4 regions of the Enterobacter sp. genome follow, and region 3 is predicted to be linked to each of the others. Evidence: predicted binding sites of a transcription regulator. Region 3 holds the regulator's gene; each other region holds the start of a gene.
What was found. The regulator CRP, encoded in region 3, controls carbon source genes, mostly activating them, when cyclic AMP is high. The targets are predictions, from matches to a motif close to ATGTGANNNNNNTCACAT.

Region 1: deoC (deoxyribose-phosphate aldolase) is a predicted target of CRP. The motif match lies at 2,566-2,583, and genes of this name have one in related genera.
Region 2: ACWYRJ_RS05950 (PTS mannitol transporter subunit IICBA) is a predicted target of CRP. The motif match lies at 2,480-2,497, and genes of this name have one in related genera.
Region 4: garD (galactarate dehydratase) is a predicted target of CRP. The motif match lies at 2,655-2,672, and genes of this name have one in related genera.

What each region holds. Positions count from the first base shown of each region.
Region 1 is NZ_CDRQYH010000027.1:13,852-18,056, reverse strand. It holds gene deoB (phosphopentomutase) at 1-171, opposite strand, end outside; gene deoA (thymidine phosphorylase) at 224-1,546, opposite strand; gene deoC (deoxyribose-phosphate aldolase) at 1,656-2,435, opposite strand; gene ACWYRJ_RS10515 (YjjI family glycine radical enzyme) at 2,698-4,205, shown strand, end outside.
Region 2 is NZ_CDRQYH010000012.1:12,943-17,147, forward strand. It holds gene ACWYRJ_RS05935 (glutathione S-transferase) at 1-393, opposite strand, end outside; gene ACWYRJ_RS05940 (HlyD family secretion protein) at 484-1,620, opposite strand; gene ACWYRJ_RS05945 (DUF3302 domain-containing protein) at 1,623-1,979, opposite strand; gene ACWYRJ_RS05950 (PTS mannitol transporter subunit IICBA) at 2,637-4,205, shown strand, end outside.
Region 3 is NZ_CDRQYH010000005.1:94,555-98,759, reverse strand. It holds gene ACWYRJ_RS03250 (phosphoribulokinase) at 1-793, shown strand, start outside; gene ACWYRJ_RS03245 (OsmC family protein) at 860-1,264, opposite strand; gene crp (cAMP-activated global transcriptional regulator CRP) at 1,576-2,208, shown strand; gene ACWYRJ_RS03235 (YccS/YhfK family putative transporter) at 2,266-4,205, shown strand, end outside.
Region 4 is NZ_CDRQYH010000026.1:45,875-50,079, forward strand. It holds gene ACWYRJ_RS10405 (DeoR family transcriptional regulator) at 121-924, shown strand; gene garD (galactarate dehydratase) at 972-2,543, opposite strand; gene garL (2-dehydro-3-deoxyglucarate aldolase) at 2,917-3,687, shown strand; gene garR (2-hydroxy-3-oxopropionate reductase) at 3,709-4,205, shown strand, end outside.

The DNA.
Region 1 (4,205 bases), on a different contig from region 3:
GGTCAGGTTAGGTAGAGTCAGAGGGCCTTTACGACCGTTGTCCGCTTCGCCTTTCGCACAGGCTTCCGCGATGTGACCCATGGTATCGGAACCCACGTCACCAAAACGTTCTGCATCTTCGGTTGCGCCGATGCCGAATGAGTCCAGCACCATAATAAATGCACGTTTCATAATTGTTCTCCGTACGTAGTGCTTAAAAATTATCGATCAGATCAGTATACCGCTATTCGGTGATACGGCGATAGACAGTCGGTGTGGTTTCCGGTGCTTTATCGTCAAGCGTGATGGCCGCCTTCACCGCTTTCGCCGCTTCCTGCCAGCTGGCTTCGTCTTTGGCGTGGATCACCGCCAGCGGACGTTGGCCGTCAACGCTGTCGCCCAGACGGGCCATATCGGTAAAGCCGACGCTGTAATCAATGGTGTCTGAGGCCTGACGACGGCCGCCGCCCATTGAGACCACCGCCATGCCGAGGGCACGGGTGTCCATGGCGGAGACAAACCCTTCGCTATCGGCATACACCGCTTTGCTGAGCGTCGCGGTTGGCAGGTACTTCGCGTAGTTTTCGACGAAGTCTGTCGGGCCTTTTTGCGCCGCGACCATGCGGCCGAAGATCTCCGCCGCTTTGCCGTTATCCAGCACCGCCTGCAGTTTCGCGCGCGCTTCCGCATCGTCTTTGGCCAGCTTGCCGGAGATTAACATCTCAACGCACAGCGCCATGGTCACGTCAAACAGACGCGGGTTGCGGTATTCACCGGTCAGGAACTGCACCGCTTCACGCACTTCGACTGCGTTACCGGCGCTGGACGCCAGCACCTGGTTCATGTCGGTGAGCAGTGCGGTGGTGCGCACGCCCGCGCCGTTGGAGACGCCAACGATCGCTTCGGCAAGCTGCGCAGAGAGTTCATAGGTTGGCATAAAGGCGCCGCTGCCCACCTTCACGTCCATCACCAGCGCATCCAGCCCTTCCGCCAGCTTCTTCGCCAGGATAGAGGCGGTGATCAGCGGGATGGAGTCAACGGTCGCGGTGATGTCGCGGGTCGCGTAGAAACGCTTGTCTGCCGGAGCAAGAGAGCTGGTCTGGCCGATAATCGCCACACCAACGTCTTTAATAATGTCGCGGAAGCGGTTGTCGTCCGGGAAGATATCGAAGCCCGGAATGGCTTCCAGTTTGTCGAGCGTACCGCCGGTGTGGCCCAGGCCGCGTCCGGAGATCATCGGGATGTAACCGCCACAGGCTGCCACCATAGGGCCGAGCATCAGGGAGGTCACGTCGCCCACGCCGCCGGTGGAGTGTTTATCCACAATCGGGCCATTAAGGTTGAGGCTTTTCCAGTCCAGAACGGTTCCTGAATCTCGCATCGCCATGGTCAGCGACACGCGCTCAGGCATCGACATATCGTGGAAGAAAATGGTCATCGCCAGAGCCGCAATCTGCCCTTCTGAGACGGTGTTATCACGAATGCCGTTGATGAAGAAGCGGATCTCTTCGTCGCTTAATGCATGACCATCACGTTTTTTACGAATAATTTCTTGTGCGAGAAACACGGTAACCTCCATGCGGAATCGGGGGAGTTGTGGCGGGTGGCGTTACGCTTACCCGCCCTACGATCCTGTAGGCCGGATAAGCGAAGCGTCATCCGGCGTTGTATGGCAATCAGTAGCTGCTTGCGCTCTTACCGTCGCCGTGACCCAGCGCTTTCAGCAGGCTGGCCAGCAGGCTGGAGGCGCCGAAGCGGTAGTGACGGGAATCGGCCCAGTCGGCGCCAAACAGCTCGTCGGCAATCGCCAGGAACTGCTGCGCGTCTTCCGCGGTACGCACGCCGCCCGCAGGTTTGAAACCAACGGTTTTGGACACGCCCATGTCGCGGATCACTTCCATCATGATGCGCGCGCTTTCCGGGGTCGCATTCACCGGTACTTTACCGGTAGAGGTTTTAATGAAATCCGCACCGGCTTTGATGGAGATTTCAGACGCCTTACGAATCAGCGCTTCTTCTTTCAGCTCGCCGGTTTCGATGATCACTTTCAGCAGCACGTTTGCCGCCGCACACGCGTCTTTACAGGCTTTCACCAGGTCAAAACCGACCTGCTCGTTACCGGCGATCAGCGTGCGGTACGGGAACACCACGTCAACTTCGTCTGCGCCGTAGGCAATTGCCGCGCGGGTTTCTGCCAGCGCAATGTCGATATCGTCGTTGCCGTGCGGGAAGTTAGTTACGGTTGCAATGCGCACGTCCGGGGTGCCCTGCTCTTTCAGCGTCTTACGGGCAATCGGGATAAAGCGCGGGTAAATACAAACGGCTGCGGTATTACCCACTGGCGTTTTCGCCTGATGGCACAGGGCGATGACTTTCTCATTAGTGTCGTCATCGTTCAGGGTGGTCAGGTCCATCAGTTTCAACGCGCGCAGGCTGCTTGCAGTTAAATCGGTCATAACTTTCTCCAACGGCAGTGCCGTATAAATTTTACCTTGCGGGTCTGTGAGTATTCTAACATTCACCCGCATCCACACTTCGACATTCATCACAGTTAATGAAAACTGCATACAAATTTGCATTACTGTAATGAGATCTTCTTCAAACTTTAGTAGGGAGATTGCCGACTAAAGCAGCAATACCCCCTGTGGGATCAAAAGCGCCAACAGGCAGGCTTTCTACAATCCGTTCATCATCCGCAGAACATTCAAGGAAGCGAATATGCCCCACTCCAGCCCCGACGCCCTGCAGCAACGTTGCCAGCAGATTGTGACAAGCCCGGTGTTAACCCCGGGACAAAAACGTCATTTTCTGGCGCTGGAAGCGGAAAACAACCTGCCGTATCCGGCACTCCCTGAAGCTGCGCGCGCCGCGCTGGACGAGGGGTTTATCTGCGACATGTTCGAAGGCCATGCGCCTTACAAACCCCGTTACGTTCTGCCGGATTACGCAAAATTTCTGGCTAATGGTTCAGAATGGCTTGAGCTGGAAGGGGCAAAAGATCTCGACGATGCCCTCTCGCTGTTAACCATCCTCTACCATCATGTTCCGTCCGTCACATCGATGCCGGTCTATCTCGGTCAGCTTGATGCGTTGCTGCAACCTTATGTTATAATTCTAACACAAGAAGAGATCGATAGCCGAATAAAACGTTTCTGGCGCTATCTCGACCGTACGCTGCCCGATGCGTTTATGCACGCAAACATCGGGCCTGCTGACGGCCCCATCACCCGTGCCATTTTGCGGGCCGATGCAGAGCTGAAGCAGGTAGCGCCAAACCTGACCTTTATCTACGATCCGGATATCACCCCGGATGATTTGCTGCTTGAGGTGGCGAAAAACATATGTGAATGCAGCAAACCTCATATTTCTTATGGCCCGGTGAATGATAAAATTTTCACAAAAGGCCGTTACGGCGTGGTGAGCTGTTACAACTCCCTTCCGCTTGAAGGCGGTGGCAGCACCCTGGTGCGCCTTAACCTCAAAGCCATTGCTGAACGTAGCACATCCATTGAAGACTTCTTCACCCGCACGCTCCCGCACTACTGCCAGCAGCAAATGGCCATCATCGATGCACGCTGCGGTTTCCTGTACGAGCAATCTGGCTTCTTTGAGAATAGCTTCCTGGTGAAAGAGGGGCTGATTGATGCCGATCGGTTTGTGCCGATGTTTGGCATGTACGGCCTAGCGGAAGCGGTAAACGCGCTCTGTGAGAAAGCAGGAATAGCGGGACGCTACGGAAAGGATGAACAGGCCAACGCGCTGGGCTATCGCATCAGCGAACAGCTTGCGGCGTTTGTCGAAAACACGCCGGTGAAGCACGCCTGGAAGCAGCGCGCGATGCTTCATGCCCAGTCGGGGATCAGCTCCGATTCGGGTACCACGCCAGGCGCGCGCCTGCCCTACGGCGACGAGCCGGATCCCATCAGCCACCTGCTGGCGGTGGCTCCCCATCACAAGCACTACTCTTCCGGGATAAGCGATATTCTGACGCTGGATGAAACAGTAAAACGCAACCCGCAGGCGGTGGTTCAGCTGTGCCTGGGCGCGTTCAGGGCGGGTATGCGTGAGTTTACCGCCAACGTAGCGGGTAACGATCTGGTGCGCGTAACCGGGTATATGGTACGGCTATCGGATCTGGAGAAATACCGCGAAGCAGGGTCGAGAACGAACACCACGTGGCTGGGTGAAGAAGCCGCACGTAATACCCGTATTCTGGAACGTCAGCC
Region 2 (4,205 bases), on a different contig from region 3:
GCTGATTTTTTCCCGCTGGCGTAACAGTTCCGTTTCCGACTGCTGGGCAGCGGGCCTTGCCTGTTCCCGTACGGAGGTTAATGCCGCATCCATAATACCGTCGGCCAGGGCTTCAATTTGCTTCACCGCCAGCGCCGCTTTTGGGTTAGCCGGCAGCATTGCCGGGGCAACGCCCAGCAGCTCGATATACTCCGCAATAATCGGGGAATCGAACCAGTATTCTCCCTCATCTGTTACCAGCGCCGGGACTTTCCCCAGCGGGTTGTACTGCGCGACGCCGTTTTCCGCGTTGTAGGGCTGTTCATTCACGAATTCAAATTCAATCCCCTTCTCCAGCAGGAGAATCGAGATTTTTCGCACGAAGGGACTGGTATAGCTGCCGATGAGTTTCATTGCCTGATCCTTGATGCCGGAAAAAAGTCAGTATGGATCAAGCGATGAAAAAAGGGCAGGTCTGCATGTCGCATTCCTGCCCTGGAAGGATTAGTGATCGAGATAGAGGTAGTGCATCCAGCTGGTCATGCGCAGCAGTACTTTACGCATCACCGAGACGTGGGCGAAATGGTCCGAATAGACCGCCACCTGGGCATAGATACCGTCCGGCAGGGCATCGACTTCAGCGTCAGGGCTCAGTTCTATGATGGCCTGCACGCCATCCGTACCTGGTGTGACCGTCAGAGACTGCAGCGCGCCCTGCGCCTGATAGGTTCCTCCCGGTACCACAGGCAGAATTGCGGTGAGCTTCCCGGAGAACACCTGGCCCAGCAGCGCGTTAAACACCACTTCCGCTTCATCGCCCGGCTTCAGACGCAGCAGCGAGTTCTGGCGGAACTGGGCCACAATCTGACGCTTCTGTTCAGGGATAAAGACCATCACCGGACGCAGCGGCAGCGCGGCGGCATAGGTCCCCGGACGTATCAGCACCTGGGTGATGTAACCATCACTCGGCGCACGCACCACGGTCTGATCCAGGTTGTATTTGGCTTCGGCAAGCTGGGCGCGTAACGAAGCAATCTGCGACTGCTCGCCGTTCACCATGCTGTCTAACTGGCTTTGGATCTGCACCTGTTCAGCCACGGAGCCTTTCACCATGGCGTCCTGCGCCAGATAGTTTTGCCGCGCGTTATCAATATCGCTTTCAGAGAACGGATTGACCTTCGCCTGGCTGCCTTTCAGGTAGCGCTGATAATCTTTATAGAGGCGATCGCGCTCAGCGGAGACGCGCGTGGTATTGGCAACCGCTTCCGACAGCTGCGCTTTCAGATTGTCGATATTGTGCGTCGCGGTTACCAGGTCGGCCTGGAGTCTGTCGACGCGCGCCTGATAGCGGCCCGGATCAAGTTTAAATAACACTTCGCCTTTTTTAATTAGCTGGTTATTTTTATCTGTCACTTCGCTGACCACCCCGGTAACCTGCGGCGTAATCGGAATAGAAATAACCGCTTTTTGCGCCGTAAAGGTATACGGGTGGTTATAGTTCATTAACAGAATAAGTCCGGCAACAATAAATACGCCGCCTAATGTTGCGGTGGCAAGCGTCCACTGGTTGACCGGAATTCGGAATATTTTAAAGATGGCCCAGGCAAATGCCACGTAGGTCAAAATAATCAACAGATCCATGATTAGCGCTCCAGCGTGTTCTTATCAGCAGCAGGCTTTACCGCGGCCAGCTTTTGTTCTAATTCGGCCACGCGTTTGGCCAGCGCATCCATGCCCGGAACCTCATCAGGCTTTGTGATGTGGTTTTGCATACCCCAGCCGCGATCTTCACGGTACAGCGTGGCCCAAATCCACAGGAATGGCCAGATGGCATGAAGCGTAAACAGGCTAATCCAGCCTGCCGTATGAATGGCATCGGCATGCGGGTGGTTACGCTTTTTGGCCATATTATAAGGGATGTCATGGATAGCGATGATTCCATAAAAGAGAACCAGAAATACAAAAATCAATACGCCCAGCGCAAAATAGTTGAGAAACATATTCTCCTCACTTAAACAACGTCAACTCATTAAATTAATAAAACGGTACGCAACCTAATTAATTTTTTATAAACACGGGGTTGTGCTTATTATTTCCGAGCCGGGGAGTATGGGTTTTTATAATATCTCCATGCAAGTTTATAAGCGTGTCAAAATATATCCTGAATAATAATAGACTTAACCTTACAATATGAGCGTAATCCACCTTTTAACTTTTCGCCATACCACACATAAAAAGTGGTTTTTTAGCTTATCGTGTCGTGCCATATCATCCTGGCGCTGAATCGCTATGCAGAGTTTGCCGTCGATCACAGGCGGAGAAATCTGCATAAAAATATTTTGTGAAATCAGTCACAATCCAGAAACAAACACGCCATAACAAAACGTGACAACAATCACACAAAAGGGTGTGTTTTGCTTTTTTTCTCGCCATCGTATTTTTTTTGCCCATCGTTTTTGTGATTCAGATCACCTCATAGATATCCTCACCCCCTACATTTACGTGACATGAATCACATAAATTTTCACTGTCTGGACAGTTGAACGATTCAGTGCCAGATTTCACAGCATCAGAACAGGGCCCGGCTACCTCTGCCGCCTCATTAACAATAAACCTCGGGCCATAAGCCTTAGCGTAAACAGAAGAAGGGGTGTTTTATGTCATCCGATTTCAAGATCAAAGTTCAAAGCTTTGGTCGTTTCCTCAGCAACATGGTGATGCCAAATATCGGCGCGTTTATCGCGTGGGGTATCATCACCGCATTGTTCATTCCGACAGGGTGGTTGCCTAACGAGACGCTGGCGAAACTTGTTGGCCCAATGATTACCTATCTCCTGCCGCTGCTCATCGGTTTCACCGGGGGTCGTCTGGTGGGCGGTGACCGTGGTGGCGTAGTGGGTGCCATCACAACCATGGGCGTTATCGTCGGTGCAGATATGCCGATGTTCCTCGGTGCGATGATTGCCGGTCCTCTGGGCGGCTGGGCGATTAAGAAATTCGACGTCTGGGTTGATGGTAAGATCAAATCCGGCTTCGAAATGCTGGTGAATAACTTCTCTGCGGGCATCATCGGGATGATCCTCGCCATTCTGGCGTTCCTCGGCATTGGCCCTGCGGTTGAAGTGCTGTCTAAAATTCTGGCGGCAGGCGTTAACTTCATGGTGGCGCACGAGATGCTGCCGCTGGCGTCTATCTTCGTTGAACCGGCGAAAATCCTGTTCCTTAACAACGCCATCAACCACGGCATCTTCTCGCCGCTGGGTATCCAGCAGTCTCACGATCTCGGCAAGTCTATCTTCTTCCTGATTGAAGCTAACCCGGGTCCAGGTATGGGCGTTCTGCTGGCGTACATCTTCTTCGGCCGTGGCAGCGCTAAACAGTCTGCTGGCGGCGCGGCGATAATTCACTTCCTGGGCGGTATCCACGAAATTTACTTCCCGTACGTGCTGATGAACCCGCGTCTGATCCTGGCCGTTATCCTCGGCGGTATGACCGGCGTGTTCACCCTGAGCGTGCTGGGCGGCGGTCTGGTTTCTCCGGCCTCTCCGGGTTCTATCCTGGCGGTACTGGCGATGACGCCAAAAGGCGCTTACTTCGCGAACCTCGCGGCTATTTTTGCGGCAATGGCCGTCTCCTTCGTGGTCTCTTCTATCCTGCTGAAAACCAGCAAGGTGAAAGAAGATGATGACATCGAAGCGGCGACCCGTCGTATGCACGACATGAAAGCCGAATCCAAAGGCGCGACCCCACTGGCAGCAGGTGATGTCTCTAACGACCTGAGCCACGTGCGTAAAATCATCGTTGCCTGTGATGCCGGTATGGGTTCCAGCGCGATGGGAGCAGGCGTGCTGCGTAAGAAAGTGCAGGATGCGGGCCTGACCAACATCTCCGTGACCAACAGCGCCATTAACAGCCTGCCGCCGGATGTTGACCTGGTCATCACGCACCGCGATCTGACCGAACGCGCCATGCGCCAGGTGCCGCAGGCACAGCACATTTCGCTGACCAACTTCCTCGACAGCGGCCTGTACACCAGCCTGACCGAACGTCTGGTGGCCGCGCAGCGTCACGAAGAAAACGAAGTGAAAGTGCGCTCCAGCCTGCAGGACAGCTTTGACGAGAGCAATGCTCATCTGTTTAAGCTGGGTGCGGAGAATATTTTCCTCGGTCGTACCGCGGCCACCAAAGAAGAAGCGATTCGCTTTGCCGGTGAGCAGCTGGTGAAA
Region 3 (4,205 bases):
CAAGATTTTCGCCCAGCTGAATCTCCGTGCGGCGGAGGTCGAGGGCGACAGCTTTCACCGCTACACGCGTCCGGAAATGGACATGGCCATCCGTAAGGCGCGCGATCTGGGTAAACACATCAGCTACTTCGGCCCGGAGGCCAACGACTTCGGCCTGCTGGAACAAACCTTTATCGAGTACGGTCAGAGCGGCAAAGGGCAGTCCCGCAAGTATCTGCATACCTATGATGAAGCCGTTCCCTGGAATCAGGTGCCGGGAACTTTTACCCCATGGCAACCGCTGCCGGAACCCACTGACGTCCTGTTTTACGAAGGATTACACGGCGGCGTGGTCACCCCGCAACACGACGTGGCGCGCCACGTGGACCTGCTGGTCGGTGTGGTCCCTATCGTGAACCTGGAGTGGATCCAGAAGCTGACGCGCGACATGAGCGAACGTGGCCATTCGCGAGAGGCGGTAATGGACTCGGTGGTACGCTCCATGGAAGATTACATCAACTTCCTGACGCCGCAGTTCTCCCGCACCCATATCAACTTCCAGCGCGTGCCGACGGTGGATACCTCCAACCCGTTTGCCGCCAAAAGTATCCCATCCCTGGATGAGAGCTTTGTGGTGATTCATTTCCGCAATCTCGAAGGCATTGATTACCCCTGGCTACTGGCCATGCTGCAGGGCTCGTTTATTTCGCACATGAATACACTGGTCGTACCGGGCGGAAAAATGGGGCTGGCGATGGAGCTCATCATGACGCCGCTGGTGGAGCGACTGATGGAAGGGAAACAGATTGCGTGAGCATGTTCCCTCTCCCTGTGGGAGAGGGTTAGGGTGAGGGCATCAACACGCACGATGCCCCATCAATCAAGCCTCGATCACTTCATACGAATGCGTGATTTTTACCGCTTTCTCCAGCATTAACGCTACAGAGCAGTACTTCTCCGCAGACAGGTCCACCGCACGTGAAACCGCCGCATCTTTCAGTTCTTTACCCGTGACCACAAAGTGCAGGTTAATATGAGTGAACAGACGTGGCGCCTCTTCACGACGTTCTGAGGTGAGTTTAACCTCACAATCCGTCACGTCATGACGACCTTTTTGCAGAATCGACACCACGTCAATGGCGCTGCATCCGCCTGCCGCCATCAGCACCATTTCCATTGGGCTTGGCGCTTTATCGCCGGAGTTACCGTCCATTAAAATCTGGTGCCCTGACGCGGACTCGCCCAGGAACGTTAAACCTTCAACCCATTTCACGCGCGCTTGCATATTCTTAAACTCCAACGTTGCATTTTTGGTGACAGATTACGCGTGCGTTACATTTCTCGCAATGGAAGGCGACCTGCATCATGCTGAAGCGAGACACCAGGAGACACGCGGCGAAAGCTATGCTAAAACACTCTGGATGCTACAGTAATACATTGACGTTACACATGTATGCAGAGGACATCAAACTTTACTGGCTGCGAAACGTTACGGTAGCCGACTTCCCAGGGTATGGGTAAGAATTCGATTGCAACCCCAGAGTCCGGATGCATCTGATGACTCTGGTGACAGCTTATAACAGAGGATAACAGCGCATGGTGCTTGGCAAACCGCAAACAGACCCGACTCTCGAATGGTTCTTGTCTCATTGCCACATTCATAAGTACCCATCTAAGAGCACGCTGATTCACCAGGGTGAAAAAGCGGAAACGTTGTATTACATCGTTAAAGGCTCGGTGGCAGTGCTGATCAAAGATGAAGAAGGGAAAGAGATGATCCTTTCTTATCTGAACCAGGGCGATTTCATCGGTGAACTGGGCCTGTTTGAAGAGGGCCAGGAACGTAGCGCCTGGGTTCGAGCAAAGACAGCATGTGAAGTGGCTGAAATTTCTTACAAGAAGTTCCGTCAGCTGATTCAGGTTAACCCTGACATCCTGATGCGTCTTTCTTCCCAGATGGCGCGCCGTCTGCAGGTCACCTCAGAGAAAGTGGGTAACCTCGCCTTCCTGGACGTTACCGGCCGTATCGCGCAGACCCTGCTGAACCTGGCGAAACAGCCAGACGCCATGACCCACCCGGACGGCATGCAAATTAAAATTACCCGTCAGGAAATTGGTCAGATCGTCGGTTGCTCCCGTGAAACAGTGGGCCGTATCCTGAAAATGCTGGAAGATCAAAACCTGATCTCCGCCCACGGTAAAACCATCGTGGTCTACGGAACGCGTTAATTCCGCTTAAACGGCGTGCCATCGCCAGGTGTCACGCCGTTTTTGTCTCTATTCCCCATGTGGCGCAGGCTGATCTATCACCCGGAAGTTAACTACGCACTGCGACAAACGCTGGTGTTGTGTCTTCCTGTGGCCATAGGTCTGATCCTCGGACATCTTCAGCAGGGCCTGCTGTTTTCCCTCGTGCCCGCCTGCTGCAACATCGCCGGTCTGGACACGCCGCATAAGCGCTTTTTCAAACGCCTGATCGTTGGCGGCTGCCTGTTTGCGGGCTGTAGCCTCGCCGTACAGCTTTTACTGGCTCGTGATATCCCGCTGCCGCTGATCCTGACCGTGCTGGCGATGACCCTCGGCGTCACGGCGGAAATCAGTTCGCTGCACGCTCGCCTGCTTCCCGCGTCGCTGATTGCGGCCATCTTCACGCTGAGTCTCGCCGGGAATATGCCGGTGTGGGAGCCGCTGCTGATCTACGCTCTGGGGACGCTGTGGTACGGGCTGTTTAACTGGTTTTGGTTCTGGCTGTGGCGGGAACAGCCGCTGCGCGAATCCCTGAGCCTGCTCTATGTGCAGCTTGCGGATTACTGCGAGGCCAAATACACCCTGCTCACTCAGCATACCGATCCGGAAAAATCCTTACCGCCGCTGCTGACGCGCCAGCAGAAGGTGGTGGATCTCATAAGCCAGTGCTATCAGCAGCTACACATGCTCACCGCCAACAAGAATCACGAATACAAACGGCTGCTGCGCACCTTCCAGGTCGGGCTCGATCTGCAGGAACATATCTCCGTTAGCCTTCATCATCCGCAGGAGGTGCAAAAGCTGGTCGAGCGCAGCCACGCCGAAGCGGTGATCCGCTGGAACGCGCAGTCCGTCTCCGCACGCCTGCGGGTGCTGGCCGATGATATTCTCTATCACCGCTACCCCACGCGCTTTAACATGGATAAACAGCTCGGCGCGCTGGAGAAAATCGCCCGCCAGCATCCGGATAACCCGGTCGGACAGTTTGCCGCCTGGCACTTCAGCCGCATCGCCCGGGTGTTGCGCACCCAGCGTCCGCTTTATCCACGAGACCTGATGGCGGATAAGCAAAAACGGCTGCCGTTATTGCCCGCGCTCAAAAGCTATCTTTCTTTTAAATCTTCCGCCCTGCGCAACGCCGCAAGGATTAGCGTGATGCTCAGTACCGCCAGCCTGATGGGCATGGCGCTGCATCTGCCGAAGCCCTACTGGATCTTAATGACCGTGCTGTTTGTCACCCAGAACGGCTACGGTGCCACGCGGGTGCGTATTCTGCACCGGGCGGGCGGCACCATGGCCGGACTGATCATTGCGGGCGTGACGCTGCACTTCCACGTGCCGGAAGGCTATACCCTTGCAGGGATGCTGGCGATCACGCTGGTGAGCTATCTAATTATCCGCAAAAACTACGGCTGGGCGATGGTGGGCTTTACGGTGACGGCGGTATATACCCTGCAGCTGCTTACGCTCAATGGCGAACAGTTTATTGTCGCCAGGCTGATTGATACTCTGATCGGCTGCCTGATTGCCTTTGGCGGCATGGTCTGGCTCTGGCCGCAATGGCAGAGCGGGCTGCTGAGACAGAACGCCCACGACGCGCTGGAGGCCGACCAGCAGGCCATTCGCCTGATCCTGAGCGACGACCCGCAGCCGTCCCCGCTGGCGTATCAGCGCATGAAGGTCAACCAGGCGCACAACGCCCTTTTCAACTCGCTCAACCAGGCGATGCAGGAGCCAGGCTTTAACTCGCACTATCTTGCCGATATGAAGCTCTGGGTGACGCACAGCCAGTTTATCGTCGAGCACATTAACGCCATGACCACGCTGGCGCGCGAGCACACGATGCTGACGCCGGACCTGGCGCAGCGCTATCTGCAGTCATGTGAAATTGCGTTGCAGAGGTGCCAGCAGCGCCTGGAGTATGACGCGCCGGGCGAGTCGGGAGACTCAAACATTCTGGAAGCGCCGGAGACGTTGAC
Region 4 (4,205 bases), on a different contig from region 3:
AAGGTTTCAGCCCACGACTATCTTGCGCAAGGTCGCCAGGCGGGGGTTGCATTCCCGCAAAGGAAAGGCCTTAATAGACAAAACGAAATGAAACGAAAGACTATTTATTAAGGAGCTCGTATGAGCAGCACCGATTCATCCGCGGAAAAGCGCATCACCGGCACCAGTGAAAGGCGAGAGCAGATCATTCAGCGGTTGCGGGCGCAGGGAAGCGTGCAGGTTAACGATCTGTCTCATCTGTACGGCGTATCGACGGTGACGATCCGCAACGACCTGGCGTTCCTGGAGAAGCAGGGCATTGCCGTTCGCGCTTACGGTGGGGCATTGATTTGCGAAGGCAACATGCCGGGCGCTGAGCCTTCCGTGGAGGACAAAAGCTCGCTGAATACGGCGGTGAAGCGCAGTATCGCCCAGGCCGCTGCCGCGCTGGTCAAACCCGGGCACCGTATTATTCTGGACTCCGGCACCACAACGTTTGAAATCGCCCGCATGCTGCGCCAGCACACGGACGTCATTGCGATGACCAACGGGATGAACGTGGCGAATGCGTTGCTGGAAGCGGAAGGGGTGGAACTGCTGATGACCGGCGGGCATCTGCGCCGTCAGTCGCAATCCTTCTACGGTGACCAGGCCGAGCAGTCGCTACAGAATTACCATTTTGACCTGCTGTTCCTGGGCGTTGACGCCATCGATCTCGACCGCGGCGTGAGCACGCACAACGAGGATGAAGCCCGTCTGAACCGCAAAATGTGCGAGGTGGCGGAGCGTATTATCGTTGTCACTGACTCCAGCAAATTTAACCGCTCAAGCCTGCATAAAATCATTGATACGCAAAGGATTGATATGATTATTGTCGATGAAGGCATTCCGGCGGAGAGCCTGGACGGGTTGCGGAAAAGCGGGATTGATGTGGTGCTGGTTTAAGGTTTTTTACCCTCTCCCCTGGGGGGAGAGGGCAGGGTGAGGAGCCATCACGTCACCGGTGCCGGGTTGAACACCGCCAGCTGGTTATGTAATCCCCATTGATCGGAGAAGGTTTTCTTCCGCCCGCTGGCGACATCCAGAATGAAGTGGAACAGCTTCCAGCCCACGTCCTCAATACTCTCTTCTCCGGTCGCGATAGTACCCGCGTTGATGTCCATTAAGTCATACCAGCGGTTTGCCAGCTCGGTGCGGGTCGCCATCTTGATCACCGGTACCGCCATCAGGCCGTACGGCGTGCCGCGCCCGGTGGTAAAGACCTGCACCGTAATGCCGGACGCGACCTGTTGCGTGCCGCAAACGAAATCGCTGGCCGGCGTTGCCGCGTAAATCAGGCCGCGTTTCGTCGGGCGCTGGCCCGGAGAGAGCACTTCCACAATCGCGCTCTGCCCGGATTTGGCAATCGAACCAAGGGCTTTTTCCACCACGTTTGCCAGGCCGCCTTTCTTGTTGCCTGGAGACGGGTTGGCGCTGCGGTCGGTTTTGCCCATCTCGAGATAGCTATCGTACCAGGCCATCTCCTCAAGCAGACGCTTGCCGACCTCTTCATTAACGGCGCGCGGCGTCAGCAGATGGATGGCGTCACGCACTTCGGTCACCTCGGAGAACATCACCGTTGCGCCGCAGCGAACAAGCAGATCGGACGCAAAGCCCACCGCCGGGTTGGCCGTCACGCCGGAGAAGGCATCGCTGCCGCCGCACTGGGTTCCGACCACCAGCTCCGACGCCGGACACGTTTCGCGCTGGCGGCGGTTGAGCTTGTCCAGATGGCGTTCAGCCACCTGCAGGATATCGTCGACCATTGAGCGGAAACCCACGTGGCGCTCGTCCTGCAGGCGCACGATGCTGGCCTCGTCTGCCGGAATGGCTTTGACATCTTCGGTACCTTGCAGCAGGCGCTCTGGCTGCAATTTTTCACACCCCAGACCGATGACCATCACCTCGCCGCCAAAGTTCGGGTTCAGGGCGATATTGTGGATGGTACGGATAGGCACCACGGCAGCGGGAGCGTTAATCGCCACGCCGCAGCCGTAGAGGTGGTTCAGGCCAACCACGCCGTCGACGTTCGGGTATTTCGGCATCAGATCGCGTTCGATGATTTTCACCACGTAATCCACTACGCCCGCCACGCAGTGTACGCTGGTGGTAATGCCGAGCAGATTCTTTGTGCCGACGCTGCCGTCCGCGTTGCGGTAGCCTTCGAAGGTATAGCCCTCCAGCGGAGGAAGCGGTTCCGGCACGCGGGTTGCCAGCGGAAGCGTATTCAGCGGCGGTGCTTCCGGAAGCGCCACCAGCGACTCCTCAACCCAGCTCCCCTGTGGTATAAAGCGAACGGCATAGCCGATGACTTCACCGTAACGTACGATTTCGCTATTAGCAGGGATATCCACCAGGGCGACCTTATGTCCCTGCGGAATATGCTCAATCAGTTCCAGCCCGTCCGGAAAGCGGGTGCCCGCTTTTAAGCCATTATCGTTTACAATAATCGCCACATTATCGGTGTCGTGGACTTTTATATAAAACGCCGTCGGCGATGACTGTCGAATTTCAATGTCGGCCATTGTTCAGTATTCTCCAGCAAAATTCTGATAATAAGTTCAGCCGTTTTTCTGATGGTAGAAATAAATACGCGGCTTTCAGAGATAAAGCATGTCAGCAGATTCAATATCAAAATGTGATCCCGATCGCTCGCGAGCCCGTAATCCTTGATTCTGTGCATTAGCGCCCAGTGCTTTGTGCATATGCAAAAATTTTTATCAAAATATACCGTAATACCTGAGCATTAAAACAATGTGCGGTCGTGGATTGCATCTTATACTGAATGACGATTTTATTACGCCAGAATATGTCCGAATAATAAATATCATGATGGCGCGGTGTCTGAATAAATAAAATGATGCTGAAAAAGGCTGCGGAATTAAAAAGGTAAATACGATGAATAACGCTATCTTCCCGAATAAATTTAAAGCGGCCCTCGCGGCACACCAGATTCAGATTGGCTGCTGGTCCGCGCTGGCAAACCCTATCAGCACCGAAGTGCTGGGCCTGGCCGGTTTCGACTGGCTGGTGCTGGACGGCGAACATGCGCCAAACGATATCAGCACGTTTATTCCGCAGCTGATGGCGCTGAAAGGCAGCAACAGTGCCCCGGTGGTGCGTGTCCCCACCAACGAACCGGTGATTATTAAGCGTCTGCTGGATATCGGCTTCTACAACTTCCTGATCCCGTTTGTGGAGACGGAAGAGCAAGCGGCGCTGGCCGTGGCGTCAACGCGCTATCCTCCCGAAGGGATCCGCGGCGTTTCCGTTTCGCATCGCGCCAATATGTTTGGCACCGTGCCGGACTACTTCGCGCAGTCCAATAACAACATCACCATTCTGGTTCAGATCGAGAGCCAGCAGGGCGTTGATAACGTTGACGCGATTGCAGCCACAAACGGCGTGGACGGTATCTTCGTCGGCCCAAGCGATCTGGCGGCCGCCTTTGGCCATCTGGGTAACGCCAGCCACCCTGACGTGCAGCGCGCGATCCAGCACATCTTTGCCCGCGCTAAAGCTCACGGCAAACCGTGCGGCATTCTGGCGCCTGTTGAGGCTGACGCCCGTCGCTATCTGGAGTGGGGAGCCACGTTTGTTGCCGTCGGTAGCGACCTCGGCGTATTCCGCTCGGCCACGCAGAAATTAGCCGACGCTTTTAAAAAATAACCATCATTGAGGAAACAGATTATGACGCTGAAAGTGGGTTTTATTGGCCTGGGCATCATGGGTAAACCAATGAGTAAGAACCTCATCAAAGCGGGTTACTCACTGGTGGTATCCGATCACAATCCGCAGGCCGTGGCAGAGGTGATAGCGGCTGGCGCTGAAACGGCCACCACCGCTAAAGCCATTGCCGAGCAGTGCGATGTCATCATCACCATGCTGCCTAACTCCCCGCATGTCAAAGAGGTTGCGCTGGGTGAAAACGGCATTATCGAGGGCGCGAAGCCTGGCCTGGTGCTGATCGATATGAGCTCTATCGCACCGCTTGCAAGCCGTGAAATCAGCGAGGCGCTAAAGGCAAAGGGCGTCGATATGCTGGATGCGCCGGTCAGCGGCGGTGAGCCGAAAGCGATCGACGGCACGCTGTCGGTGATGGTCGGCGGTGATAAAGCCGTTTTCGATAGATACTACGACCTGATGAAAGCGATGGCGGGCTCCGTGGTGCACACCGGAGAGATTGG